DNA from 2 places in the Senimuribacter intestinalis genome. Region 2 is predicted to be linked to the other one. Evidence: riboswitches for the same ligand, from Rfam matches in the RefSeq annotation. Region 2 holds a riboswitch; the other holds the start of a gene.
What was found. Region 2 has a riboswitch for thiamine pyrophosphate ahead of thiC (phosphomethylpyrimidine synthase ThiC). Riboswitches for the same ligand answer to the same signal wherever they lie in the genome.

Region 1: another riboswitch for thiamine pyrophosphate. It lies ahead of thiT (energy-coupled thiamine transporter ThiT); the one in region 2 lies ahead of thiC (phosphomethylpyrimidine synthase ThiC).

The regions. Positions count from the first base shown of each region.
Region 1 covers NZ_CALPCF010000019.1:4,158-7,663, reverse strand. The annotation lists gene NFR88_RS13345 (ATPase) at 1-248, opposite strand, end outside; gene NFR88_RS13340 (DUF975 family protein) at 356-1,117, opposite strand; gene NFR88_RS13335 (thiamine diphosphokinase) at 1,199-1,816, shown strand; TPP riboswitch at 1,861-1,972, shown strand; gene thiT (energy-coupled thiamine transporter ThiT) at 2,024-2,674, shown strand; gene NFR88_RS13325 (enoyl-CoA hydratase-related protein) at 2,731-3,506, shown strand, end outside.
Region 2 covers NZ_CALPCF010000002.1:105,072-108,577, reverse strand. The annotation lists gene NFR88_RS02495 (MurR/RpiR family transcriptional regulator) at 1-522, opposite strand, end outside; gene thiC (phosphomethylpyrimidine synthase ThiC) at 742-2,046, opposite strand; TPP riboswitch at 2,131-2,240, opposite strand; gene NFR88_RS02485 (vitamin B12-dependent ribonucleotide reductase) at 2,356-3,506, opposite strand, start outside.

The DNA.
Region 1 (3,506 bases), on a different contig from region 2:
TTTCTATCTGGCAGAATGATTCCGTCCAGGGAATTATCGTCTGCAGAGCAATGCAGAAAATCTACACTTTCCCCCGCTTCCGAAAGTCTTTTGCCCACCTTCTTTAAAAAAGTAGATTTTCCTGTGCCGGGACCGCCTTTAATGCAAACGATACGGCTTGCCTCACGCTGTCCAAGAATGTATCCGTAGTAAGAGAAAAATCCCTCTGGCGTATTATTGCCAGGGAAATAGTGACGTATGATAGACAATGTAATTCCTCCAATCTATTTCTGATTCTCTATCATATGAAGGAACCCTTGTCACTTGTTCCAACTGAAAAAGCGCCTTCCTAAGAAAGCGCTCTTTATAATCATTATTAGAAGTAATAGCTATCTTCCGGCGAAGGCTCTGACTTTGCAACCAGATGACCACTGGCTAAATCGTAAAATACCACTCGTGTGACGTAAAGATATGTCAGCATAAAGAAAACTGGAATAGAATATACCAAATCAATAATTTCGCCAACTATGCCAGGAATTATTGGCATAAATGCGCTCGGAATTGCGGCCAGAATTGCCCAGCCGATAAAGGACAGCATCAGGCAGAAAAACTTGCCCTTGTTGCCATTCATCATACGTTTGCTCTCCTCGATACATTCCATAACGCCCTTGTCTGGATGATCAGCAAGAACATAGAATGCCTGACTGTAACGAATTGCCGCAATAATTCCTGGAACTACCAAAAGCAACGCCCACAGGGCAATGAAGATATTCTGTACGACAAACAGGCAAAAAGCCTTTGGAAAGTTCTCAAATCCATTGAAAATGCCTGCTGGATTGCTTTCCTTTCTGCGGAAAAATCCAATCATAAAACTGCAAAGTCCCAGCTCAAAGGCGCCGGTCAGCACTAGATTATACAGTCTGGCTACATAAGAAAGACTAATGGATTGTTCAAAAAACGTATTATAGTAATTGTAGGATGCAAAAGGCATTAGATAGCCTAAAATAACCGGAATTGTCATTGTCATTACATAGTACAAAAACACACCGATTGCCACCTGAGGCCAGCAGCCTTTCAGAGAGCTGCGCGCAATAGCACGAATTTCAGAACTGGTTTCTCTTACAATAATATTGTACATATAAAAACTCCTTATTTTAAACTCGATAAAAATATTATATAATATCTGTAGAATAAATACAATTGAAATCGGAGAATTCCTATGGAAAAAACCTTAATTATTACTTCACACCTTGAACACACAGATAGTCTGACCCTTGATTTTTCTGAGTTTAATAAGATTATCTGTGCCGACGGCGGCCTGCTTATTGCCCAAAAACTGGGGCTTTCTCCTGACTTTCTCATCGGCGACTACGATTCCATGAACGTACCTTCCGGCGATGTCATCAAGCTTCCCATGGAAAAGGATATGACCGATAGCGAAGCTGCCATTGATCTGGCAGTTTCCAAAGGTTATAAAGATATTACCCTCCTCGGCGGGCTTGGAGGCCGCTTTGACCATACCATGGGCAATATCGGCATGCTTGCAAAATTTTGCGGCACAACCATTCGTCTTAGCCTTATTGATGGACAAAATTACCTCTTTATGGTTGCGCCCGGCACTTACACGGTTCCAAAAAACGCCTATACCTATCTGGGTATTATCAGCTACGGAGACGATGCAAAAAATGTCACCCTCCGCGGTGTCAAATATCCACTAACGAATCACCACCTGACGAATAAAACCACTTTAGGTGTTAGCAATGAAATTATCTGTGATTCTGCTACAGTTTCTTTTACGGACGGCATGCTTCTCATTATTCTGTCCAAAGACCTGTAAAATTAACCATTGACAAAATGGAAAAATCGCACTATCCTTATTATTGTATTCGCTAGGGGAGCTTTTGCTGAGAATGACTGTCAGCCTGCGGGCGCAGCCAGACCCTCAACACCTGATGCAGTTAGTACTGCCGTAGGGAAGCATTGATTATATCACATATGCCAGGTTCAGTTCCCCTCCAATCATTTACAAGATGGAGGTATTTTTATGTTCAAAAACATGCAGGGATTCTTTGAATCCACCATTGGTCACGTCGTCATCATCGCCGTGATTGTCGTATTTTTTGCTTTAATTCTAATTCCGTCCAAGGAAGAACGGGAAAACAAATCACAAAAGCCTGATGCAAAGGCACTGACGATTTCCGCCCTGCTCGCTGCGCTGGCACTGGGGCTTGGACAGCTGAAACTCTTTGAAATGCCATTTGGCGGAACGGTTACGGTATTTTCCATGCTTCCCCTCGCCCTCTGCGGCTATTTTCTGGGGACCCGCCGAGGCGTCATCTGTGGCTTTGTCGTGGGACTTTTGAATCTGCTGTTCAGCCCTTACGTCATTCACCCCGTGCAGCTTCTTGTGGATTATCCCTTCGCTTTTGGCGCTCTGGGACTTGCCGGCGTATTTAAGGATAAGAAAAACGGTCTTGCAAAAGGCTACGTGCTGGGACTCTTCGTGCGTTATATCTGTGCAGCCCTCTCCGGCATTGTCTTCTTCGGCAGCTATGCACCTGAAGGATTTAACGCGGTTACTTGGTCTTTATGGTATAATTTCACCTATCTTGCCGCTGAAGGAATCCTGACATTGATAATTATTTCACTTTCTCCTGTGAAGAACGCTTTTGAAGGGTTGAAAAAGAGCTTATAAAGTGTTATATTATTAACAAGGACTATTTTTCTATATATGTAAGAAGGAGAAAAAACATGTACGAGAACATCAAATACGAAATAAAAGAAAATATTGCTTACGTTACCATTAACAGACCGAAAGCAATGAACGCGCTGAACATGGATGTACTTACTGAGCTTTATGACGCTTTCACCAAAATTGAAACAGATAAAGACGTTCTGGCAGTTATTTTAACTGGCGAAGGCAAAGCCTTTGTTGCAGGCGCTGATATTGCGCAGATGCACCAGCTCACTGCCTTGGAAGGTCGCCAGATGATGATTATGGGTCACAAAGTAATGAACCTGATTGAAAACATCGAAAAGCCTGTAATCGCTGCAGTCAACGGATTTGCTCTCGGCGGTGGCTGCGAACTCGCCATGGCATGTGACATCAGAATCGCCTCAGAAAAAGCCAAATTCGGTCAGCCGGAAGTTGGTCTTGGCATTATTCCGGGATTTGGTGGCACCCAAAGACTTGCTAGACTGGTCGGCAAAGGCATGGCAAAATACCTGATTATGACCGCTGAAATGATTCCTGCTTCTGAAGCGTATAGAATCGGTTTGGTTGAGAAAATCTCCGCACCTGAGGAATTAATTGCAGAAGCCGAAAAAGTTGCTAAAACCATCGCTTCTAAGGCTCCTATCGCTATCGCAACTGCTAAAACCGCTATCAACAACGGTTACGATATGGATATGAAATCCGCAAGCAAATTTGAAATCGAAACCTTCACCGCTGCCTTTGGCTCCGAAGACAAGACAGAAGGCATGGCTGCTTTCCTGGAAAAGAGAGCACCGGAATTTAAGAATAAATA
Region 2 (3,506 bases):
ACGTAAGATATGCACTACTGATACAGACCCACGAAAGCCTGTGATGAATCTACGATTGGCTGAAAGAATCAAATCACTTGCACGTTCAAATGACTGTATACCATTTCTCTCAAAAATACTTTCCAAATTTTCCTGCATGTTATGCAACATTTGTTCATATAAGTTTTCCGATAAAATGATAGAACGCTTTTTGTCAAACCGTTTGTATGGGGGCATACTGTTCACGCCTCCATTATGCTTGATGTCCTCCTTCATAAAATCAACAATAAAACTCTGCATATCACTGTACCCGGTGAATCCCAGTTTTTTCGCCGTTCTTATGACAGATGCATCACTGGTTCCAATTAATCTTCCTAGTTCTAGCGCCGAGGTCAGACAAACATTATAATAATGCTCGGAAATATACTCGGCAATTTTACTTTCCGTTGCGGTCAGCTTTGCTTTTTTAATTCTGGAATCAATTCCCTTATTCATAGAAGCTCCTGTAGTGTATACAACAAAATATCGATAAATTGTTTTCATCGTCAGTATAAATTCTGTCGTGTTTGTTGTAAATATAAAAATTCAAAATTTTTAAACTCTATATTTTTATAGTATTTTCCCCATTTAATCTCAAAAACACGCATCCTTTGCTCTTATATTATTTCACTTATTCGGATATTCAATCGTTTTGTAGCGGTTGTAGTGCAACAAAAAACAGCCACTCCACGGTGACTGTTTTTCTAACTTTAATTCTTTTAATTACAATATATCAATATGCTCTCCTGCCAGTGCCTTGTTCATACTGCGCACAGCGCAGAATTTTCCGCACATGGAGCAGGTATCCTCATGCTCTGGTTTTCGTTCTTCACGGATTGCCTTCGCTGTTTCCGGGTCAATGGCACATGCCCACTGTGCCTCCCAATCCAGTTCTCGTCTTGCATCCGCCATGCGGTCGTCCATTTCACGAGCGCCGCGAACGCCCTTTGCGATATCCCCTGCGTGGGCTGCGATTTTGGAAGCGATAATCCCCTGTTTTACGTCTTCCACGTTTGGCAGAGCTAAGTGCTCTGCTGGAGTTACATAGCAGAGAAAAGCTGCGCCGGAAGCTGCTGCGATAGCCCCGCCGATAGCAGAGGTAATATGATCGTAACCCGGGGCAATATCTGTAACAATCGGACCCAGCACATAAAATGGTGCGCCGCTGCAGATGGTCTGTTGCAGCTTCATATTCGCCGCAATCTGATCCATCGGCATATGTCCAGGTCCTTCTACCATTACCTGCACATCTTTTTCCCAGGCACGCTTTGTCAGTTCACCCAGACGCACCAGCTCTTCAATCTGGCAGACATCGGATCCATCGGCAAGACAGCCTGGACGGCAGGCATCTCCCAGAGAAATAGTTACGTCGTACTCTCTACAGATATCCAAAATTTCATCAAAGTACTCGTAAAACGGGTTTTCCTCACCGGTCATAGTCATCCATGCAAAGACCAGAGAGCCGCCGCGGGAAACAATATTCATCTTCCGCTTATGCTTTTTGATCTGATCGATGGTCTTTCGGGTAATGCCGCAGTGCAGCGTTACAAAATCCACGCCGTCTTCTGCGTGCAGTCTCACTACATCGATAAAATCTTTCGCAGTCAGCGTATCCAGATCCCGCTGGTAATGAATCACGCTGTCATAGATCGGCACCGTTCCAATCATGGCAGGGCATTCCGCTGTCAGTTTGCGGCGAAAAGGAATTGTATCTCCGTGAGAAGATAAATCCATGATGGCATGGGCGCCCATATGAACCGCCGCCATGACCTTTTCCAACTCTACGTTCATATCCTTGCAGTCTCTGGAGACACCCAGGTTTACGTTTATTTTCGTCTGCAGCATAGAACCGACTCCCTCCGGATCGATACATTTGTGATTTTTATTGGCGCAAATCGCCACTTTGCCAGACGCCACAAGAGGCATCAGTTCCTCGTTCGTCATGCGCTCTTTCTTTGCTACAATTTCAAGTTCAGGCGTCACGATACCTTTGCGTGCAGCTTCCATCTGTGTTGCATATGCTCTCATTTTCGTTTTTCCTCCTTACGTATCTTCGGACATCTGCAGCCGCCGCAAAAAAACAAACTGCCAATGTCCCCGCAGGTCCATTGGCAGTAAATCGTCCATATTTCCCTACGTTGGCATTATCCAAATCAGGTTGCAGGTCGAAGCAGTATCAGCTCCCTCTCAGCCCATTACTATGAGCTCCCTTTTTTATATTTATATATTTATCTTAGCACTGTATCTTACAAATTGCAAGAAATTCTTTACAATCTGATGCGGTGGCACGCGACTGCGGTATGCGTTACGCAGCTCGCCATCCGCAAGACGCATTTATCAGCCGCACTTAGAAAATCCACAGTTTCTGCAGATCACACAGCCGCCTTCATGTTCCACTACACTTCCGCATTCCGGGCAAGCATGAATCTCACTGGCAGATGCTGGTACTTTCTGGCTCTGCTGTGCAGGTACTGCTGCAGCAGTTGGTGCTGCCGACGCTGCGGTTTCACCTGACTGTTCCTCAATAATCTTAGAAACTTTCATAATCACCCTTGCGATAGCGTCTGGACAGGATGTGCAGCCCATACCCTGCTGTCTGATGGTAGACGGACATCTGATTCCCTTCAGCTGATCATAAACTTCCTGAATAGAGATACCGCTGCGCAGCGCTACCGATACCAATCTCGCTGTAGCTTCGCTCTGGCTTGGGCAGCCGCCGGCTTTTCCCGTACTGGTAAACACTTCGCAAATGCCGTTTTCGTCGTAGTTGGTCGTCACATAAAGGCTTCCGCAGCCGATTTTCATCTTTTCTGTAAAGCCGCGGGTTACGTCAGGACGCGGACGCGGTTCGATATGACCGTAGCGTTCCTCCTGGCAGGTCGGGCAAGCTGCCGCAGTCTGCGCAGATGCACCTTCTCTGTTTACCTTGCCGATATTAAGTACCTGCTCTTCTCTGCTGCCGTCACGATAAATAGTCACACCCTTGCAGCCTTCTTTGTATGCCAGAAGATATGCCTCTCGCACTTCGTTTCTGGTGGCTTCCTTAGGGAAGTTTACAGTCTTTGAAACGGCGTTGTCCGTATGGCGCTGGAAAGCTGCCTGCATTTTAATGTGGTCAATCGGCTTGATATCGTGTGAGCAAACGAAAACATCGCGCACTTCCTGCGGGATTTCCTCACAGTGAGCGATAGTTCCCTCTGATGCAATTCTGCGAAGCAGTCTATCACTATAAAGCCCCAGTTCTTTCAATTTCTCTGTTAGAACCGGATTCACCTCAATCATCTCTGTGCCATCCATAATATTGCGGATAAATGCGTAGGCGAAGACTGGTTCTACACCGGAAGAACATCCGCCGATGATAGAAAGCGTACCGGTCGGAGCAATGGTAGTCACCGTCGCATTTCTCATAGCCGCCCCATCCTTTAAAGTGCTGACCGAGAATAACGGGAAAGTTCCGCGCTTTGCTGCCAGCTTACTGCTTGCCGCAT